3 regions of the Enterobacter sp. UPMP2060 genome follow, and region 3 is predicted to be linked to each of the others. Evidence: predicted binding sites of a transcription regulator. Region 3 holds the regulator's gene; each other region holds the start of a gene.

What was found. The regulator PurR, encoded in region 3, represses purine synthesis genes. The targets are predictions, from matches to a motif close to CANGCAAACGTTTGCNTG.
Region 1: ACWKXN_RS13065 (nucleoside-specific channel-forming protein Tsx) is a predicted target of PurR. The motif match lies at 1,979-1,996, and genes of this name have one in related genera.
Region 2: carA (glutamine-hydrolyzing carbamoyl-phosphate synthase small subunit) is a predicted target of PurR. The motif match lies at 3,806-3,823, and genes of this name have one in related genera.

Annotation. Positions count from the first base shown of each region.
Region 1 is NZ_JBSKJQ010000005.1:150,915-158,367, forward strand. Features, by position in the region: gene ribD (bifunctional diaminohydroxyphosphoribosylaminopyrimidine deaminase/5-amino-6-(5-phosphoribosylamino)uracil reductase RibD) at 1-721, opposite strand, end outside; gene nrdR (transcriptional regulator NrdR) at 726-1,175, opposite strand; gene ACWKXN_RS13060 (SadB/YajI family lipoprotein) at 1,328-1,867, shown strand; gene ACWKXN_RS13065 (nucleoside-specific channel-forming protein Tsx) at 2,135-2,998, shown strand; gene ACWKXN_RS13070 (helix-turn-helix transcriptional regulator) at 3,110-3,790, opposite strand; gene ACWKXN_RS13075 (VOC family protein) at 3,805-4,170, opposite strand; gene secF (protein translocase subunit SecF) at 4,313-5,284, opposite strand; gene secD (protein translocase subunit SecD) at 5,295-7,142, opposite strand; gene yajC (preprotein translocase subunit YajC) at 7,170-7,453, opposite strand, start outside.
Region 2 is NZ_JBSKJQ010000004.1:180,631-188,083, forward strand. Features, by position in the region: gene carB (carbamoyl-phosphate synthase large subunit) at 1-2,421, opposite strand, end outside; gene carA (glutamine-hydrolyzing carbamoyl-phosphate synthase small subunit) at 2,440-3,588, opposite strand; gene dapB (4-hydroxy-tetrahydrodipicolinate reductase) at 4,042-4,863, opposite strand; gene ispH (4-hydroxy-3-methylbut-2-enyl diphosphate reductase) at 5,069-6,019, opposite strand; gene fkpB (FKBP-type peptidyl-prolyl cis-trans isomerase) at 6,021-6,470, opposite strand; gene lspA (signal peptidase II) at 6,523-7,023, opposite strand; gene ileS (isoleucine--tRNA ligase) at 7,023-7,453, opposite strand, start outside.
Region 3 is NZ_JBSKJQ010000001.1:750,138-757,590, forward strand. Features, by position in the region: gene ACWKXN_RS03710 (riboflavin synthase subunit alpha) at 1-220, shown strand, start outside; gene cfa (cyclopropane fatty acyl phospholipid synthase) at 252-1,400, opposite strand; gene punC (purine nucleoside transporter PunC) at 1,699-2,898, opposite strand; gene punR (DNA-binding transcriptional activator PunR) at 3,013-3,924, shown strand; gene purR (HTH-type transcriptional repressor PurR) at 3,942-4,967, opposite strand; gene cydH (cytochrome bd-I oxidase subunit CydH) at 5,265-5,354, shown strand; gene ACWKXN_RS03740 (MFS transporter) at 5,518-6,684, shown strand; gene sodB (superoxide dismutase [Fe]) at 6,723-7,304, opposite strand; gene ACWKXN_RS03750 (C40 family peptidase) at 7,427-7,453, opposite strand, start outside.

The sequences.
Region 1 (7,453 bases), on a different contig from region 3:
CCGGCGTCACGCGGTTCTGGCTATCAATGATAATACGCAGCGGCTGGCGCAGGTTCTCCTGCGGGTACAGCGCCTGGGTATCGGCATTCAGTTCGTCCCAGCGCACGGTCATGGCCGGATCGTCAGCCAGAACGGTTTCACTGCTGGTGAGAATAGCATGGCTTTGCGCGCGAAGACGTTGCACATCGCGCCTTGCCTGTGGTGAGGTTACCCACTGGCTTTCGCCGTTTGCCATCGCCGTACGACCGTCCAGCGAGGCGCCCAGCTTGAGCTGAATATACGGGAACCCCGTGCGCATGCGCTTCAGAAAGCCTTTGTTGATCGCTTCCGCGTCATGCATCATCAGCCCATGGCTGACGTCGATGCCTTCCTGCTGCAGGCGATACAGACCTCGTCCGGCAACCTGCGGATTCGGGTCCTGCATCGATGCGACCACGCGTGAAACGCCTGCCGCGATCAGCGCTTCGCAGCACGGCGGCGTACGCCCGTGATGGCTGCAGGGCTCCAGCGTGACGTAGGCTGTGGCGCCGCGCGCCTTCTCACCCGCCATGCGCAGCGCATGAACCTCGGCATGCGGCTCGCCGGCACGATAGTGAAACCCCTCCCCTACGATCTCGCCATCTTTAACGATAACGCACCCGACGTTCGGGTTGGGATGGGTGGTAAAACGACCGCGCTGCGCCAGCTTCATGGCTCGCGCCATGTAAATCTCATCCTGCATGAGCTTAATCCTGTAAGCGGGCGATCTCTTCGCCAAACTCTTTGATGTCTTCGAAGCTGCGGTAGACCGAGGCGAAGCGGATATAGGCAACCTTATCGAGCTTTTTCAGCTGCTCCATCACCAGGTTACCGATCATTTTGCTCGGCACTTCACGCTCACCCAAACCACGAAGGTAAGATTTTATGTGGTTTAACGCCATCTCAACGTCATCCGCGCTGACGGGACGTTTTTCCAGGGCCTTCAGCATCCCGCTGCGCAGTTTCTCTTCGTTAAACGGCTCGCGCACGTCGTTGCTTTTCACCACGCGCGGCATTACCAGCTCTGCAACCTCAAAGGTCGTGAAACGCTCGTTGCACACCAGACACTGCCGACGACGGCGTACGGATGACCCTTCGCCCACAAGACGAGAGTCGATGACTTTGGTATCCACAGCGGAGCAGAATGGGCAATGCATACGGTATCCCTGTTATGTGGTTAACTAATTTTCATTTTACCCTGATCTGGCCTGACAACAAAGGAAGAGCTTTTTGAGACAAAGGATCTATGTCTGACACGTCGAGGCTGGCTACCATTAAGGCGATCCGTTATTTCAAGGAAATAAACGCAATGACAAGACGTTACCTTAAAATTTTGCTGGTGGGGAGCCTCTTCACCCTTAGCGCCTGTGCACAGCAAACCGAAGTCCGTCAGATGAAACAGAGCGTGAACACGCTCAATGCGGCGATGGACAAACTGAACAAAGAAACGGTGAAGATCACCCAGCAAAACGCGCTAAACGCCAAATCCAGCAGCGGGGTTTATCTGCTGCCGGGAGCGAATACGCCTGCGCGTCTCAATAGTCAGATTGGCACGCTAAAAATGTCTCTGGTGAATGTGGCGGCGAATGCAAATGGTACTCGCGCAACATTACGCATTCATGGCGAGTCCAACGATCCGTTGCCCGCCTTCAGCGGCACCGTCGAATGGGGACAGATTCAGGGCACCACTGAGAGCTACCAGGAGGTGAATGTTAACAGTCAGCTGTTCACCGCTCCGGCCAGCGTGCTGGCACCAAGCGATGTTGACATTCCGCTGCAGCTTAACGGACTGACTCCGGATCGGTTAGATTTCATCCGCATTCACGATATCCAGCCCGCCGCGCAATAACCCTCCCTTTAGCGGAGTGAAATGTCACTCCGCTAACATTTACATTTCGTATGGATTGGCAACATAAATGATTGCCGCTACAATCCCGCCCGTTTAAAGTACGCAAACGTGAACGCAATCGATTACGCGCGTGAGAGATATGTGAAACAACACATATTTTTGTGAGCAGGGATTCCTATAATAGGCACCGCAGAAACACGAAATATTTAGAAACGCAATTCGCGCATTTTTCACTCCCGGAAGGGAATTTCAATCAGTGGCATGATTATGAAAAAAACATTACTCGCAGCCGGCGCCGTGCTGGCACTTTCTTCCTCTTTCACTGTTAACGCAGCGGAAAACGATAAACCACAATACCTCTCCGACTGGTGGCACCAGAGCGTTAACGTGGTCGGCAGCTACCACACGCGCTTTTCTCCAAAGCTGAACAACGACGTCTACCTGGAATACGAAGCGTTTGCTAAAAAAGACTGGTTTGATTTCTACGGCTACATCGATATTCCTAAGACCTTTGACTGGGGCAACGGCAACGATAAAGGTATCTGGTCAGACGGTTCCCCGATGTTCATGGAAATCGAACCGCGTTTCTCTATCGATAAGCTGACGGGCACTGATCTGAGTTTTGGTCCGTTCAAAGAATGGTACTTCGCCAACAACTATATCTACGATATGGGCGATAACAAAGGCAGCCGTCAGAGCACCTGGTACATGGGTCTGGGTACAGACATCGATACCGGTCTGCCTATGGGACTGTCCCTGAACGTGTACGCGAAATACCAGTGGCAGAACTATGGCGCTTCCAACGAAAACGAGTGGGATGGCTACCGTTTCAAAGTGAAATACTTTGTGCCAATCACTCAGGTTTGGGGTGGCCAGCTGACCTACATCGGCTTCACCAACTTCGACTGGGGCTCAGATCTGGGTGATGACAAGAACCGTACCAGCAATTCTATCGCGTCCAGCCACGTTCTGGCTCTGAACTACGATCACTGGCACTACTCCGTAGTCGCGCGTTATTTCCATAATGGCGGCCAGTGGAAAGGTGGAGATACCGTGAACTGGGGTGATGGTGACTTCACGTCAAAATCAACCGGTTGGGGTGGCTACCTGGTTGTAGGTTATAACTTCTAACCTTGTGGTGGGTGCCGGGTGGCGGCTACGCCTTACCCGGCCTACATAACCGGTAGGCCCGTGCAAGCGCAGCGCCGCCGGGCAAAAAAAGCCAGCTCAAGCGCTGGCTTTTTACTGCTTAACCTTCCGCAAAAAATCCGCCAGAGACCTGTCCGCACTCTCGCTAAACCGCCTCTCCGTCTGCACAATATTGAGACAGCGGTCGAGCCGGAAACAGCGATAGTCGTCGCGCCGTTCGCACCACGCCGCCAGCAGCCAGCGCTCCCCCCAGAAGAACAAGCCCAGCGGCTGAACCTCGCGCTTTGAGAGCTGTCCGGCTTCATCACGGTAATGCAGCGCCAGCACGCGCTGGGCGGAAATCGCCTGATGGATCCTGTCAAAATCGCTGCGGGAGTGGCTTTGCATGCAAAAATCCGGGGCGTAGATCCGCGTCTGCTCCGCCTTTCGACGACTTTCCTCGGGCAGGATAGCCAGCACCTTCTCCTGAGCCGACTCCAGCTCGCGCGAAAGCGATTCCCCTCCCCAGGTTTTGAGCAGGCGAATCGCGACGATCAGCGCCTCTGACTCCTTATTTGTCAGCATCAGCGGCGGCAGGTCAAAACCCGACATCAGCCGATATCCGCTCCCCGCCTCACCTTCCACCGGCACGCCGGAAAGCGACAGATCGCGGATATCGCGGTAGACCGTGCGCTCGGACACGCCAAGCCGGTCCGCCAGATGCGCTGCCGTTGTCAGACGCCTGCCCCGCAGGATCTGCACAATCTGAAACAAACGGTCAGCGCGTCGGGTCATATCTTATTCCGCTCTCAGGCAGGTTGATGGAGGCCGACGCGGTTACCCTCGCTGTCGGTAAACAATGCGATAGTGCCAATGCCATGCGGCAGTTCCAGCGGGCCAAACACGCACTCGCCGCCCGCAGAGGCGATGCGATCGAGCGTGGCCGCCAGATTGTCAGTATGCAGGTAGATAATAGCGCCCTGCAAAGACGGTGTAACGCCGTCAAATTTTGCCAGCGCCCCGCCGGTATACGGATCCTCATGCGGGAAAACGGCCAGCTCCGCACAGTCCATTTTCTCGCGACGCAGCGCGAGCTGCATCACCGGCTCATAAAATTTGATGGCGCGATCCATATCCGCGACCGGAATTTCAAACCAGTTAATGACGCTTTTCATACATCCTCCTGCCTGTTGTTTGGGTTCAGAAGGAGTCTACGACAGGCCTCCTGACAGCATACTGTCAGGAGTGTTTGTCAGGAGCAGATAAAAAAAATCCCGGTCAACAGACCGGGATTTCGATAACGCGCTAAACGTCGCCTTACGGCAGAATGGACGGCTGATCCGCCCCTTCTTTCTCGACTTTCTGCTGGAGCAGGTGCTCGCGCTTCATGCCGAGTTTCAGTGCCAGAGCGGATGCGACGTAGATAGACGACGCCGTACCGATGGTGACACCGATCAGCATGGTCAGCGAGAAGCCTTCCAGTACCGGACCACCGAAGAGGAACAGCATCAGGATCACCATCAAAGTGGTACCGGATGTGATCAAGGTACGGTGCAGCGTCTGGGTCAACGACACGTTAAAGATTTCGTACGGCGTACCGCGACGGATCTTACGGAAGTTTTCACGGATACGGTCAGATACCACGATACTGTCGTTCAGTGAGTAACCGATAACGGACATCAGGGATGCCACAATCGTCAGGTCAATCTCAATGTGGAACAACGACAGTATGCCCATGGTGATCACCACGTCGTGCGCCAGAGCGATAACCACACCGGCCGCCAGTCGCCACTCAAAGCGGAAACCGACGTACACCAGGATGGAGATCAGCGCTACCAGCAGCGCCATCGCACCGGTCTGCGCCAGGTCAGCACCCACGCTTGGGCCGACGAACTCAATACGCTTGACCGCCGCGTTCTGGCTGGTTGTTTCGTTAATCACGCTAACAACCTTACTGCCCAGCTCCTGGCTGCCGTTGGCATCGTGCACCGGCGGCATACGCACCATGATGTCGCGGCTGCTGCCGAAGTTCTGCAGCAGCGGCTCTTCAAAGCCCGCTTTCTGCAGCGATTCGCGCATCTGGTCCATATCGACCGGTTTTTCCAGGGAGATCTCGATGACCGTACCGCCGGTGAAATCCAGACCCCAGTTAAAGCCTTTCACGCTCATAATGCCGATGGACAGAATCAGCAGGAAACCTGAAATGCCGAAGGCCCAGTAGTCCCAGCGCATAAAGTCCCAGACTTTACGGCCGTGGTTCAATTGTTCAACAGTATATTCCTGTGCCACAACGCACTCCTCAGATAGACAGCTTTTTGACGCGCTTGCCGCCGTACAGCAGGTTCACGATGGCACGGGTGCCGACAATAGCGGTAAACATTGACGTTGCGACACCGATACCGGTTGTAATCGCAAAGCCTTTGATCGCGCCAGTACCCACTGCATACAGGATAAGAACCTTAATCAGTGTTGTTACGTTCGCATCGAAGATGGAGCTGAACGCGCCTTTATAGCCTTCGTCAATCGCCTGCTGAACAGAGCGACCGTTGCTCAACTCTTCTTTGATACGTTCGTTAATCAGTACGTTGGCGTCGACCGCCACCGCAAGGGTAAGAACGATACCCGCAATGCCCGGCATGGTCAGCGTCGCCCCCGGCAGCAGGGACATAATGCCGATGATCAGCACCAGGTTGGCGATCAGCGCGGAGGTCGCAATCAGACCAAACTTCTTATAGAAGAAGATCATGAAGAGGATTGAGACCACCAGACCGGCCAGACACGCTTCCAGACCCTGCTGGATGTTTTGCATACCCAGAGTTGGACCAATGGTACGTTCTTCAACAATCTGAATTGGCGCAATCAGCGCACCGGCACGCAGCAGCAGAGAAAGCTGACGCGCTTCGTTCGGGTTGTTGATACCGGTAATACGGAAGCTGTTACCCAGACGAGACTGGATGTTGGCGATGTTAATCACCTCTTCCTCTTTCACCAGCACCGCACGACCGTTTGCATCTTTCTTACCGCTGTCTTTGTACTCCACGAACAGGGTCGCCATCGGTTTGCCGATGTTGTCCTTGGTGAAGTTAGACATGATGTTACCACCCGCGCTATCCAGCGAGATGTTAACCTGCGGCTGGTTGTATTCGTCCTGGCTCGAGGTGGAGTCGGTGATATGGTCACCGGTCAGAATCACGCGTTTGTACAGCACAACTGGCTGACCTTCGCGGGTCTGTTTCACTTCGGAGTCACCCGGAATACGCCCTGCGGCGGCAGCGGACTGATCGACGTTGGAGTTCACCAGACGGAATTCCAGGGTTGCGGTCGCACCCAGAATCTCTTTCGCACGCGCGGTATCCTGGATACCCGGCAGTTCAACCACGATACGGTCAGCCCCCTGACGCTGTACCAGCGGCTCAGCCACGCCCAGCTGGTTTACACGGTTACGCAGAATGTTGATGTTCTGCTGAACGGCATATTCACGCGCTTCTTTCAGACGCGCATCGGTCATCACCGCGCGCAGCTGGTTGCTGCCCTGAGAGGTGATCACCAGGTCACGGTGACGTTGGGTCAGGTAATCTACAGCCTGATCGCGCGCCGCGCTGTCGCGGAACGTGATGCTCATGCCGTAGTTATCTTCTTTACGCACGGTGGTGTAAGCGATGCCTTTATCACGCAGATCGCTGCGCAGGCTGTCGATATTCTGTTCCTGCAGCTTGCCAAGCGCGGTATCCATATCCACTTCCATCAGGAAGTGAACGCCGCCACGCAGGTCAAGACCGAGTTTCATTGGCTCTGCTTTCATCGCAGCCAGCCAACGCGGGGTTGCAGGGGCAAGGTTAAGCGCCACGACGTATTTGTCACCCAGCACGCCCATCAGCGCTTCGCGAGCGCGGAGCTGCGTGTCGGTGGTGTCGAAGCGAGCAAGAATTGCACCCTCTTCCAGAGCCACAGACTTAGCGGTAATTTTTTCTTCTTGTAACGTTTTCTGGACCTGGATCAGCGTTTGCTCACTGGCGGCGACACCGCGCGCGCCAGTGATTTGAACAGCCGGATCCTCACCATACAGGTTGGGAAGCGCGTACAGCAGGCCGACGAGAATCACGACGACCAGCATGATGTACTTCCACAAAGGATAACGGTTTAACACGGCAGTTCCCTTTGGGAAAAGTTGGGATTACAGCGCCTTCATGGTGCCTTTCGGCAGAACGGCAGCTACGAAGTCACGTTTGATGACCACTTCAGTGGTGTCGTTCAGGGCGATAGCAATGTAGCCGTTTTCAGCCACTTTGGTTACGCGACCCACCAGACCACCGTTAGTCAGTACTTCATCGCCTTTCGCAATGGAGTTCATCAGGTTTTTGTGCTCTTTGGTGCGCTTCTGCTGTGGACGCAGGATCATGAAGTAGAAGATCAGACCGAACACAACCAGCATCAGAATCAGAGACATCGGGCTGCCCT
Region 2 (7,453 bases), on a different contig from region 3:
GTCCTGAATCTCCTGGCTCAGCGTGTACGCTGGCAGAGAACAGGCGGAGTCGCCGGAGTGCACGCCCGCCTGCTCGATGTGCTCCATGATGCCGCCAATCAGCACCATTTCGCCGTCGCAGATGGCGTCAACGTCCACTTCTACCGCGTCGTCGAGGAAGCGGTCGAGCAGCACTGGCGCATCGTTGGAGACGCTCACCGCAGTCTGGAAGTAGCGACGCAGGTCGGCTTCGTCATACACGATTTCCATCGCGCGGCCGCCCAGCACGTAGGAAGGACGCACCACCAGCGGGTAGCCAATCTCTTTCGCCTTCTCAACGGCCATTTCAATGGCGGTGACGGTGGCGTTCGCCGGCTGTTTCAGCTTCAGACGGTCAACCGCCTGCTGGAAACGCTCGCGGTCTTCCGCACGGTCAATCGCGTCCGGGCTGGTGCCGATAACCGGCACGCCTGCTGCTTCCAGCGCGCGCGCCAGCTTCAGCGGGGTCTGGCCGCCGTACTGCACGATAACGCCTTTTGGCTTCTCGATGCGCACGATTTCCAGCACGTCTTCCAGGGTAACCGGCTCGAAGTAGAGGCGATCAGAGGTGTCGTAGTCGGTAGAGACGGTTTCCGGGTTACAGTTGACCATGATGGTCTCGTAACCGTCTTCGCGCAGCGCCAGCGAGGCGTGTACGCAGCAGTAGTCGAACTCGATGCCCTGGCCGATACGGTTTGGACCGCCGCCCAGCACCATAATCTTATCGCGGTCGACGGACGGGTTCGCTTCGCACTCGTCTTCATAGGTGGAGTACATGTAGGCGGTGTCGGTCGAGAATTCAGCCGCACAGGTGTCCACGCGCTTGTAGACCGGGTGCAGGTCGTACTGGTCGCGCAGCTTGCGGATTTCCGCTTCACGCACGCCCGCCAGCTTAGCCAGACGCGCATCGGCGAAGCCTTTGCGCTTCAGCACGCGCAGGAAGTCAGCGTCCAGGCCGTTGATGCCCAGCTCCGCTACCTGCTCTTCCAGACGCACCAGCTCTTCAATCTGCACCAGGAACCAGCGGTCGATGTTGGTCAGGTTGAACACGCCGTCGACGGACAGGCCCGCACGGAAGGCATCGGCGATATACCAGATACGCTCTGCGCCCGCGTCTTTCAGCTCGCGGCGGATTTTGGTCAGCGCTTCCGGGTCGTCCAGGCTCACCTTCGGGTCGAAGCCGGTCGCGCCCACTTCGAGGCCGCGCAGCGCTTTCTGCAGGGATTCCTGCTGCGTGCGGCCAATCGCCATCACTTCACCGACAGATTTCATCTGGGTGGTCAGACGGTCGTTCGCGCCCGCGAATTTCTCGAAGTTGAAGCGTGGAATTTTGGTCACAACGTAGTCGATTGACGGCTCGAAGGACGCAGGCGTGCGGCCACCGGTGATGTCGTTCATCAGCTCGTCGAGGGTATAACCCACCGCCAGCTTCGCCGCCACTTTCGCAATCGGGAAGCCGGTCGCTTTAGAGGCCAGCGCGGAGGAACGGGACACGCGCGGGTTCATTTCGATAACAATCAGGCGGCCGGTTTTCGGGTTAACGGAGAACTGCACGTTAGAACCGCCGGTTTCCACGCCGATTTCACGCAGTACCGCCATCGAGGCGTTACGCATGATTTGATACTCTTTGTCGGTCAGGGTCTGGGCTGGCGCAACGGTGATGGAGTCACCGGTGTGGATACCCATCGCATCGAAGTTTTCGATGGAGCAGACGATGATGCAGTTGTCGTTTTTATCACGCACCACTTCCATCTCGTACTCTTTCCAGCCAATCAGCGATTCATCAATCAGCAGCTCTTTGGTTGGAGAGAGATCCAGACCGCGTTCGCAAATCTCTTCGAACTCTTCGCGGTTGTAGGCGATACCGCCGCCGGTGCCGCCCATGGTGAACGATGGACGGATGATGCACGGATAGCCCACGTCAGCCGCGACGGCCAGCGCTTCTTCCATGTTGTGTGCGATACCGGAACGTGCGGTGTCGAGGCCGATTTTCTTCATCGCCACGTCGAAGCGGCGACGGTCTTCTGCTTTATCAATCGCGTCGGCGGTCGCACCAATCATGGTCACGCCGAACTCTTCCAGCACGCCCTGACGCTCCAGCTCCAGCGCACAGTTCAGCGCCGTCTGGCCGCCCATGGTTGGCAGCACCGCGTCCGGACGCTCTTTCTCGATGATTTTACGCACCACTTCCCAGTGAATCGGCTCGATGTAGGTTGCATCAGCCATTTCCGGGTCGGTCATGATGGTTGCCGGGTTAGAGTTTACCAGGATTACGCGGTAACCCTCTTCACGCAGGGCTTTACACGCCTGCGCGCCGGAGTAGTCGAATTCGCAGGCCTGGCCGATCACGATCGGGCCAGCGCCAAGGATCAGGATGCTTTTTATGTCTGTACGTTTTGGCATTGTCTTCTCGGCTCCTGATTATTTAGCGGTCTTACGGTATTGCTCGATAAGTTCGATGAAGTGATCGAACAGCGGCGCGGCGTCGTGTGGGCCCGGGCTGGCTTCCGGGTGGCCCTGGAAGCTGAATGCTGGCTTATCGGTACGGTGGATACCCTGCAGGGTGCCATCGAACAGCGACTTATGGGTCACGCGCAGGTTAGCCGGCATCGAGGCTTCATCGACGGCAAAGCCGTGGTTCTGCGCGGTGATCATCACCGTGTTGTTATCGATGTCTTTCACCGGGTGGTTACCACCGTGGTGGCCGAACTTCATCTTAACGGTGTTCGCACCGCTCGCCAGCGCCAGCAGCTGATGGCCGAGGCAGATGCCGAATACCGGGATGTCGGTTTCCAGGAAGGACTTGATGGCGGCGATGGCGTAATCGCACGGCGCCGGGTCGCCAGGACCGTTGGACAGGAAAATACCGTCCGGATTCATCTTCAGCACGTCTTCGGCAGACGTTTGTGCCGGAACCACCGTCAGGCGGCAGCCGCGGTCAACCAGCATGCGCAGGATGTTGCGCTTGGCGCCGAAATCGTAGGCCACCACGTGGAACGGCAGCTCGCTCTCTTTTTTCGCTTCAGGCAGGTCGCCTTCCAGCGTCCAGCTACCCTGAGTCCAGCTGTAGGCTTCAGCTGTCGTCACTTCTTTCGCCAGGTCCATGCCGTTCAGGCCCGGGAAGGCTTTCGCTTTTTCCAGCGCCAGCGTCGCATCGAGGTTATCACCCGCGATGATGCAGCCGTTCTGTGCACCCTTCTCGCGCAGCAGACGCGTTAACTTACGGGTATCGATATCGGCAATCGCCACGATGTTATGGCGCTTCAGGTAAGAAGAGAGGTCTTCGGTATTGCGGAAGTTGCTGGCAATCAGCGGCAGGTCGCGGATGACCAGGCCTTGCGCATGTACCTGAGAAGATTCTTCGTCAGCCGCATTGGTGCCGACATTGCCGATATGAGGATAAGTAAGAGTAACGATTTGGCGAGAATAGGAAGGATCAGTGAGGATTTCTTGATAACCGGTCATTGAAGTATTGAAAACGACTTCCCCAACCGCCGAACCCGTTGCCCCTATGGCCCGACCGATAAACTGGGTTCCGTCTTCCAGAACCAATAGCGCTGACTTAATCAAAACACCCTCCAGAGAATATTCACTCACTTTATTTGCATATTAATTCATAGCATGTCATGGATCAATGCAAATGTGTTGCCAGCGGATTTTTGGCAAACGGCGGCATTCTGGGGATTTGGTGGGTAAAAGTCAACTTAAAACGGATATTTTGTTTACTCTTTTGCAAGCCTGGCGAGTGGAATGCGGCTTAAGCGACAAAAAGATCAGGTAAATCACTGCGGAAAACGCTTGCGTGCCAGGTTTAATGAAAAATGAGCTAGCGCAGCACTATAAAGTGGACCAGATGGTCAAAATTTACATTTCAGTAACGTTAAAACACCACAAGAGATAGATATTCAGAGGGTTAAGCAAAAATAATCCATGAAACAGATAAAATAAAAGGGCAATAAAATATTGCCCTATGCAATCAAACAATTACGACTGCAATAACCACATCACGATGGGTAATAATGCTTACAAATTGTTGAGATCGAGCACATCTCGCATATCAAAAAGGCCATCTTTCTTGTTTTTAAGCCACAAAGCGGAACGTACGGCGCCGTTGGCGAACGTCATTCGGCTGGAGGCTTTATGCGTAATTTCGACGCGTTCGCCAATATCGGCGAACATCGCCGTGTGTTCGCCGACGATGTCACCCGCTCGCACGGTTGCGAAACCAATAGTGCCAGGAACGCGTTCGCCGGTGTAACCTTCACGCGTATAGACCGCGCAGTCTTTTAAATCTTTATCAAGTGCATGAGCAATCGCTTCGCCCATCGCCAGCGCCGTACCCGATGGCGCATCAACTTTGTAACGGTGGTGAGCTTCTACGATCTCGATATCGGTATAGTTGCCCATCACCTTCGCGGCCTTCTCCAGCAGCTTCAGCGTGACGTTAACGCCCACGCTGAAGTTTGCCGCGAAGACAATCGCAATCTCTTTTGATGCATCCTGGATAGCCTGCTTGCCCGCATCGTCAAAACCGGTGGTGCCGATCACCATCCCCTTGCCGTGCTGACGACAAAACGCCAGATGCGTGAGCGTCCCTTCCGGGCGGGTAAAATCGATGAAGACATCGAAGTCCTCTTTTACCGCCTCCAGGCTGCTTTGCACGGTAACGCCCGTGTGGCCTGCGCCCGCCAGCTCACCGGCATCGGTTCCCAGAAGCGACGAACCTTCACGCTCCAGTGCCGCGCCAAGCGCGACGCCATCCATCTGAAGTGCCGCCTGAATAAGCTGACGGCCCATACGTCCACCCGCGCCCGCAATGGCGACACGGATCTGTGCATCATGCATAGTTATTCTCTTACGTTAAAATGATGTAAACCGTTTTCAGATTAACCAGCCTTGAGAAGCACTGCCAACTGAAAACACCGATAATTAGAATTTAACGTGAAACCGACTTAAATATCAGTAAAAGACATGATTTTGTCGTCACGATAAAGTAACGGGTAAAAAAAAGGCCAGCACAGGAGGTGCTGGCCTTTCATCAGAAAAAGGACTATTCGACTTCGCGGGCGTCGATGCGCAGTTCTTTCGGGACTTCAAAAACAATGTTCTCTTCACGTCCTTCCAGCGGCACCGCTTCGCCACCGCCCAGTTCCTGCAGACGGGAAATGACGTTCTGTACCAGAATATCTGGCGCAGACGCCCCGGCCGTCACGCCGACACAGGCCGCATGCTTAACCCACGCTTCCTGAATATCCGACGCGTCATCAATCAGGAAAGCCGCTTTCCCCATGCGTTGCGCCAGTTCGGCCAGACGGTTGGAGTTAGACGAGTTTTTGGAGCCGACTACCAGCACCACATCCGCCTGTTCAGCCAGTGCGCGCACCGCTTCCTGACGGTTAGTGGTCGCGTAGCAGATATCATCCTTACGCGGGCCGACGATCTTCGGGAAGCGCTGACGCAGCGCGTCAATCACCTCTGAGGTATCGTCTACGGAGAGCGTCGTCTGGGTCATAAACGACAGACGGGCTTCATTTTTCACGTTCAGCGTAAAGACATCTTCAGGCGACTCAACCAGATACATGCCCCCTTCCGGGTTACTGTACTGGCCCATGGTGCCTTCGACTTCCGGATGACCGGCATGGCCAATCAGAATCGACTCTTCACCACGACGGCTGGCGCGAGCCACTTCCATATGCACTTTTGTCACCAGCGGACAGGTGGCATCGAATACGGTCAGATCGCGGCTTTTTGCTTCGTTACGTACCGCCTGAGAGACGCCGTGCGCGGAGAAGATCAGGATCGCACCGTCCGGCACTTCGCTGATTTGTTCAATGAAGATGGCTCCGCGCTCGCGCAGGCTGTCGACCACGTAGCGGTTGTGCACCACTTCGTGACGTACATAAATCGGCGCGCCGTAAATCTCCAGCGCGTTTTCAACAATGCTGATAGCGCGGTCTACACCGGCGCAGAAGCCGCGCGGGTTAGCCAACAGGATCTGCATTTCAGGCCTCCAGTGCAGGATCGATTTCCAGCACTTCAACATCAAAATGAACGGTACGCCCGGCAAGCGGATGGTTGAAGTCAACGGTAATAGAGTCGCCGTTGATCTCGCGGATCACGCCAGGCATTTCGCTGCCGTCCATAGCGGTAAAGAGCATAATCGCTCCGATCTCCGGTTCACCCGCGTCCATAAACTCGCGGCGCGAGAAATACTGGATCAGGTCCGGACTCGGCACGCCAAACGCGGCATCCGGCTCCAGCGAAAAGGCTTTTTTCTCACCCTCTTTCAGGCCCAGAAGCTGCTGCTCAAGACCTTCAGACAGGGAGGTATCGCCAAGACGAAACAGGGCCGGTTTGCCGTTATTGCGGGTGGATTCGGCCGTGGAGCCGTCATCCAGCTTCAGCGTGAAGTGAACGAGAACCGCGCTGTTGCTCTGTACGGATTTAGACATGCAAATTGCTCGCTTGTTTTGCCCGGTAGCATTACGCCACCGGGCGAGTGTGTTACGCCTGCTCTTTCGCGGCCGGTTTAGGCAAGAAGCCTTCCAGCACGATTAACGCCGCACCGATACAAATTGCCGTATCGGCCAGGTTAAAGGTCGCGAAGTGCCAGTCGCCGACGTAGAAGTCGATCATATCGACCACAAAGCCGTGCCACAGACGGTCAAACAGGTTGCCCAGCGCGCCGCCAATGATCAGCGCGTAGGCAATGTTATTCAGCTTTTGCGTGGCCTTCGAGCGGTACATCAGCACCGCGAGGATCACGCAGATACCGAGAGCGATACCCGCAAAGAACCAGCGCTGCCAGCCACCGCTGTCGGCAAGGAAACTAAACGCTGCGCCGTAGTTACGCGCGTAGTGCAGGTTAAGCGACGGGAACAGCGGAACCGTCTCCCCCAGAGCAAAATTCTGGAGGATCAGGAACTTGCTGCCCAGATCGATAATCAGCACCACCACAACCAGCCACAGCCAGCGCAGTCCTGTTGAACAGAGAGTTTTACTCATCAGGCAAACTTACGTTTTTCGCCGTCACCGGCGACGTTGCTTACACAGCGTCCGCAGATGTCTGCGTGTTCCGCCACCTGGCCAACATCGGTGGTGTAATGCCAGCAACGCGGGCATTTCTCACCGTCGGCTTTGCTCAGCGCGACTTTCAGTCCTTTGAGCAGTTCGCTCTGCTGAGCATCAGCAGAAGCATCGGCATAATCCGCAACTTTCGCACCGGAGGTCAACAGGACAAATCGTAATTCATCGCCCAGCGCCGTCAGCTTCGCCGCCAGCTCCGGTTCGGCATACAGCGTAACTGCCGCTTCCAGAGAGCCGCCGACTTTCTTGTCCGCGCGCGCCTGCTCGATAACCTTGTTCACTTCGCCACGCACTTTCAGCAACTCGTCCCAGAAGGCATCGTTCATCGCTTCGGTGCTGGAGAGATCGA
Region 3 (7,453 bases):
TGACGGGATTAGCCTGACGGTGGGTGAAGTAACGCCAACGCGTTTTTGCGTGCATTTAATTCCTGAAACGCTGCAGCGCACCACGCTGGGCGCCAAAAAACTGGGGCATCGCGTGAATATTGAAATCGATCCGCAAACCCAGGCGGTGGTGGATACGGTTGAGCGCGTGCTGGCAGCAAAAGAAGCGGCAATAATAAAGACCACCGCAGAAGAAGAATAAAAAATAACCCCGGGCATCCGGGGTTATTTTTTTAGCGTGCGACACGTAATCCGTGTTCAATCCCACGGCTGAATACCACCTGCCAGAGCTGAATATCCCGTGCGCGAAACGCCCCCGCGCAGGCATTCAGATAATAGCTAAACATCCGCCTGAATCGTTCAGAATAGTTTTCCGCAATCTCAGGCCAGGTTTCCTGAAAACGCGCATGCCAGGCCATCAACGTGGTGTCGTAATCCGCGCCAAAGTTGTGCCAGTCTTCCATTACAAAATGGGGTTCACTGGCGTTGGCAATCTGGCGGACTGACGGTAAACAGCCATTCGGAAAGATGTATTTGTTGATCCACGGGTCGACGTTATTGTCGGTTCGCTTAGAGCCGATGGTGTGCAGCAGGAAGATGCCGTCCGGTTTCAGATTCCGATCCACCACCTCAAAATAGGTAGCGTAGTTTTTCGGCCCGACGTGCTCGAACATGCCGACGGAAACGATCCGGTCAAACTGTTCGTTCAGGTCACGGTAATCCTGCAGTCGGATATCCACATCGAGGCCCTGGCAGCGTTCCCGCGCCATTTTTTGCTGTTCCGCTGAAATCGTGACGCCGACGACGCTGACGCCATAGTGTTTCGCCATAAAATACGCCAGCCCGCCCCAGCCGCAGCCGATATCCAGCACGCGCATACCCGGCTGGAGCTGCAGCTTCTCGCTAATCAGACGCAGCTTGGCCTGCTGGGCCTCTTCAAGCGTCGACGCCTCTTTCCAGTAGGCGCAGGAGTACTGCATGAAAGGGTCCAGCATACGGCTGAACAGGTCGTTGCCAAGATCGTAGTGCTCTTTGCCTACGATCCATGCGCGTTTTTTACTTTGCAGATTGAACAGTCGGGCAGAGGCGACGCGCAGGGTGTCTTTCAGATTGCGAGGGAGTTGATTTTCAAGACCGGCACGCAGCACGCTGGCGAAAAAGGTATCCAGACGTTCGCACTCCCACCAGCCGTCCATGTAGCTTTCTCCCAGGCCTAACGATCCCTCTCGCAGCACGCGTTTAAAAAAGTCGGGATGTTTAACCTGAGGATCGGATGGCGATGATCCATTGATAGTGATGCCTGCTCGACCTAACAGTTCACTGACGATCCGGGACCAGTTATCGTCCGGAACGCTGACTTCTTCTATACACGATGAACTCATAGCTTCTCCATCACCCTACTGTGATCAGAACCTTAAAACAGCGTAGACGCTTTTTTTGGTTTGTGAGAAATCTCACGGTAAATACCGCGAGGCTAGTATCCGACGTAGAACAGAGGAAGGGAGATAACCCTTGCCGAAATGCCTTCCATGGTAAAACGGGAGCACTCCGGCTCCCGTTAACAATTAATATTTATCGTATTTAATCGAACCAAATTTAGTATAGGCCTCAAAATTTGGTGATTCAATAGAAAATTCTTAGCAACCTAATCACTGAAAATTAACATGATTTCTGGCGCAATCAGGCATGTGACGTTTCAACCTGAGCACTCTTTTCCTGCTCACGCTGCGCGGAGGCCTGCATGCGATAGCCCAACACCGCCAGCGCAACGGTCACCAGCATCACGCTGGTGGTGGTCAGGAGCGGCGTGGCAATCAGCGCCGATACAACCAGGCTTGCCAGGAAGCACAGCCCCAGCTGCAGGGTATTCTGCAGCGCGGCGGCGCGGCCTGTTGCCTGCGGGAAGGGACGCAGCGCCTGGGCTACAACGATAGGGTAAATCGCCCCGTTCGCAACGGCCATCACGCAGAATGGGATCAAAATTTCGGCCAGACCGGCGCCAGGAATAAAGCCAACGGCCCAGGTCCCGATAACGCTCAGCGCATATAGCACCAGCAGCCACGGCAGCATCTGCTGACCTTCCCACTTTTGCAGCGCCGCGCGACAGCCGTACCCGCCTACCAGGAACGCGATGGTCTGCGGAACATAGCTCAGGCCGATGGCTGCCGGGCTGTAGCCCATATCGTGCAGAATGAACGGCGAGCCGGTGAGCCACGCGAAGAAGCTTGCCGAGCAGGCGGCATAGATCAGGACATTCCCGCGATACGCTTTGGCGCTGAGCAGGGAAGTGAAGGTAATCGGCTTCGCGTCTGCATGCGCTTCTTTTTTATGCGCTGGCTTAAGGGCGAACGCCGGCAGCATCAGGACCAGGGTAATGGCAAACAGCGTGGCGAAAATGGCCTGCCAGTCGAAATGCGCGAGGATCCAGCTGCCCAGCAGGGGAGCGAGGGCAGGTGAGAGGCCCACCAGCGGCATAATGGTGGCGAAGATACGGTTTGTGCGGTTAGCAGGGTAATAGTCGGTGACCAGCGCCTGCCAGGTCACGGCCGCGGCACAGACGCCCACGGCCTGAATAAAACGCAGCACCAGCAGCCAGGTGGCATCGCGAACCCATAACATTCCCAGGCAGCCCACGGCAAAAATGGCCAGGCCCAGCAACAGCACCGGTTTACGACCAAAGCGATCCGAGAGCGGTCCCCAGAGCAGCTGTGCGAAGGCAAAGCCGGCGAGGAATAAACTCAGGCTGGCGCTGATGGCGGCAGCCGGCGTTTGTAAATCTTCCTGCATGGCGGCAAACGCCGGCAGGTACATATCGGTGGCCAAAAAGCCCAGCACGCTTAAGCCGCCGAGCCAGACTAAAAAACCGTTCCTGGGTTGCATTATTTTATTCTCCTGAGGAGGCAGGTATACATTGGCGCTGAGTGTAGGGAGTGCAAAGCTGCTTGTGAAACGCTAATATTTGGCTGGTGCATTCAAAAATTTTGCAGGCAGAAAATGTGGTCAGATTATTCTCTTGAAGTGGTCGATGCTGTTGCGCGTAACGGCAGCTTTAGCGGTGCGGCGCAGGAGCTGCACCGCGTCCCTTCGGCAATCAGCTACACGGTGCGCCAGCTGGAGGAGTGGCTGGCGGTTCCGCTGTTTGAACGGCGGCATCGTGATGTGGAATTAACGCCCGCAGGCGCGTGGTTTTTGAAGGAAGGGCGTTCTGTTATCAAAAAAATGCAGATCACCCGCGAACAGTGTCAGCAGATCGCTAACGGCTGGCGGGGACACCTTTCCATCGCGGTGGATAATATCGTTAAGCCGGAACGCACCCGGCAGATGATCGTCGATTTCTACCGTCATTTTTCTGACGTCGAGCTGCGGGTCTCGCAGGAGGTGTTTAACGGCGTCTGGGATGCGCTGGCGGACGGCAGGGCAGAGATGGCGATTGGGGCCACGCAGGCGATCCCGGTCGGGGGACGTTACGCTTTTCGCGATATGGGGATGCTGAGCTGGAAATGCGTGGTGGCAAGCGATCATCCGCTGGCGGCGATGGAAGGGCCGCTCAGCGATGACACGCTGCGCAACTGGCCGTCGCTGGTGCTGGAGGATACGTCCCGTTCATTGCCCAAGCGTATCACCTGGCTTCTGGACAACCAGCGGCGGGTGGTGGCCCCTGACTGGGAATCGTCGGCGACGTGCCTCAGCGCCGGGCTGTGCGTCGCGATGGTGCCCGTTCATTTCGCGCGTCCGCGCATCGATACCGGAGAGTGGGTTGAGCTGACGCTGGAGAATCCGTTCCCGGATGCGGCCTGCTGCCTCACCTGGCAGCAAAATGACGTCTCGCCTGCGATGGCCTGGCTGCTGGATTATCTGGGAGACAGCGAAACGCTGAACCGGGAATGGTTACGGGAGCCAGCATAGCTGGCCCCGTAAAGCGATTAACGACGGTAGTCGCGGAACGGACCATCCGCAACGGAACGGCGTTCGATAAGACGCGGGTGAACTTCAATAGACTGCGACTCTTCGCGCTTGTTGACGATCCTGTCCATCAGCATATTGAAGGCCGTTTCGCCCAGCGAATCTTTCGGCTGGTGAATGGTGGTCAGCGCCGGGGTGAAGAAACGCGCGTTACGCACGTTGTCATAGCCGATCACGGAAATATCCTGCGGTACGCGCAGGCCCAGCTCGTCGGCAGCGCAGAGCGCGCCCATGGCCATGATGTCGCCCCCGCAGAACACGGCGGTCGGACGGTGCGGCTGGGAGACGATCTGCTGCATCGCGCGGTAGCCCGATTCCGGCTCAAAGTCGCCCTGCACAATCCAGTTTTCCGGCACGTTGATCAACGCTTCTTCCATCGCTTTCATAAAACCGGCCAGACGGCCCGCGCCGGTGTTGCGCTCCAGCGGACCGGGGATCACGCCAATCTCGCGGTGACCGCGTTCGATCAGATAACGACCGGCCATATAGCCGCCTTCAAAGGCGTTATCGATAACGGAATCGGTAAAGTCTGCGCGCGCTTCGCCCCAATCCATCACCACCATCGGAATATGGCGATACTCTTCCAGCATCGACAACACGGATTCCGGGTACTCGGAACACATCACCAGCAGGCCATCAACGCGCTTTTGCGCCATCATCGACAGGTAGGCGCGCTGTTTTTCAATGCTGTTCCACGCGTTGCCCAGAATCAGGGTATAGCCTTTCTGGAAGCAGTTCTTTTCGACCGCTTCAATGATCTCGGCAAAATAGGCCGCTTCACTGCTGGTCGCCAGCAATCCAATGGACTTGGTGTGATTAACCTTGAGGCTACGCGCAACCGCACTTGGCGAATAGTGCAGCTCTTTGATCGCTGCCCAGACGGCGTTGCGCGTCTCTTCCGCCACAAAGCGGGTTTTGTTAATTACATGTGATACGGTTGTAGTGGAAACGTTTGCGCGTTTTGCTACGTCTTTAATTGTTGCCATTAAATGTCACTCCAGACCATATCCTAAGCTCCTGAAAAACTTGAAGGTAAACGTTTGCCTTCTCTCACCCTTATCTCGCAATCTTGAATTGCGGCACGCCGGGAAAACGACACGGGACGTCAGGAGGGGGTCAATGGCCGGTACGCTAATAAATTTAGCGTGGAATTTTGTCCTATCTTGATGAAAAGGGGAAGAGGTAAAGTGGTTATCAGTATAAATCCAGGAAGATTTTTGACGTAATCTGTGCAAAAATGAGCAAGCTCACTTTTCGTGTGGGGATTAAAAGGAGAAAAATTGATGAGTTCCGATCTTAAGTTTTCGCTGTTCACCACCATTGTTGTGCTGGCTCTGATTGTTGCGGCCGGTCTGACGGCTGCGCTGCACTGATTTACGCGGAGGGAGAGCCTTCTCCCTCCCGACTCCCCGGATTGTTACTTCTCTGGCAAAAATCTTTTGCCATTTTGTTAACTTCTCATTTTTTGTGATTGATGTTATGCTTTCTGCTTCTTTGTTCTGTGTCACCACATGACACGGCATCCGGAGTTGACGCATGAAAATCAATTTTCCCCTGCTGGCCCTGGCGATTGGCGCTTTTGGGATTGGCACCACTGAATTCTCCCCAATGGGGTTACTTCCTGTTATTGCCCGGGGCGTAGATGTCTCTATCCCTGCGGCAGGGATGTTAATCAGCGCCTACGCTATCGGCGTGATGGTAGGGGCGCCGCTGATGACCCTTCTTCTTTCGCACCGCGCGCGCCGCAATGCGCTGATTTTCCTGATGGCGATTTTCACCCTGGGCAACGTGCTTTCGGCCATTTCGCCGGACTACACCACATTGATGCTGTCGCGCATTCTGACCAGCCTTAACCACGGCGCGTTCTTTGGGCTGGGGTCGGTCGTGGCTGCCAGCGTGGTGCCAAAACACAAGCAGGCGAGCGCCGTGGCAACCATGTTTATGGGGCTGACGATTGCCAATATCGGCGGGGTGCCTGCGGCAACCTGGCTGGGAGAAGCGATCGGCTGGCGTATGTCTTTCCTGGCGACGGCCGGGCTGGGCGTGGTTGCAATGGTGGCGCTGTTCTTCTCCCTGCCGAAAGGCAATGCCGGAGAACGTCCGGAAGTGCGTAAAGAGCTGGCGGTGCTGATGCGCCCGCAGGTGCTCTCCGCGCTGCTCACCACCGTGCTGGGGGCAGGGGCGATGTTTACCCTCTACACCTATATTTCACCGGTACTGCACGATATCACCCACGCAACGCCTCTCTTCGTTACCGCGATGCTGGTGCTGATTGGCGTGGGCTTCTCGATTGGCAACTATCTCGGCGGGAAATTTGCCGACCGTTCCGTGAGCGGGACGCTGAAGGGCTTCTTAACCCTGCTGATTGTCATCATGGTTGCCATTCCATGGCTGGCGCGTAATGAGTTTGGGGCCGCGGTTGCGATGGTCGTCTGGGGAGCCGCCACTTTCGCCGTGGTGCCGCCGCTGCAGATGCGCGTGATGCGTGTGGCGCACGAGGCGCCGGGACTTTCATCTTCCGTGAATATCGGTGCGTTTAACCTGGGTAATGCCCTGGGCGCCGCTGCCGGTGGGGCCGTGATTTCAGGTGGTCTGGGGTACAGCTTTGTGCCGGTGATGGGGGCGATTATTGCCGCGCTCGGCCTGCTGCTGGTGATGATGTCGGGTCGTAAACAGCCTGAAGCAGCCTGCGCTGCGGAGTAAACCAAAAACGCAGAAGGGCGAACCCTTCTGCGTGTCTCTTACGCGGCGAAGTTCTTCGCGACAAAGTCCCAGTTAACCAGTGCCCAGAAGTGCTCCAGGTAATTCGGACGCGCGTTGCGGTAGTCAATGTAGTAAGCGTGTTCCCACACGTCCACGGTCATCAGCGGCTTCGCGCTGGTGGTCAGCGGGGTACCCGCATTAGAGGTGGACACGATAGCCAGTTTGCCATCCGCCTCTTTAACCAGCCACGTCCAGCCAGAGCCGAAGTTCTTGATGGCTGCATCGGTAAATTTCGCTTTGAAATCCGCGAAGCTGCCAAATGCGGCATTGATAGCGGTAGCCAGTTCACCGACAGGTTCACCGCCGGCATTCGGTGCCAGGCAGTGCCAGTAGAAGGTGTGGTTCCACACCTGAGCGGCGTTGTTAAATACGCCACCCTCTGAGCTGCGGACGATCTCTTCCAGCGTTTTGCCTTCAAAATCGGTGCCTTTGATCAGATTGTTCAGGTTGGTGACGTACGTCTGGTGATGCTTGCCGTAGTGATATTCCAGGGTTTCCGCAGAAATGTGCGGTGCCAGGGCGTCTTTTGCATACGGTAGTGCAGGTAATTCGAACGACATTGCTTCTCTCCTTATTGTATTTTGTGTTGCCAATAACCACACAGACAACATGGACAGGATAGCAAATTGAAAGGGTATGCAAAAGAGGAACTTACCCTGCCACGGATGCGGCAGGGCAGGAGTTAGCGAATGGTTTTTGGCGTCATCAC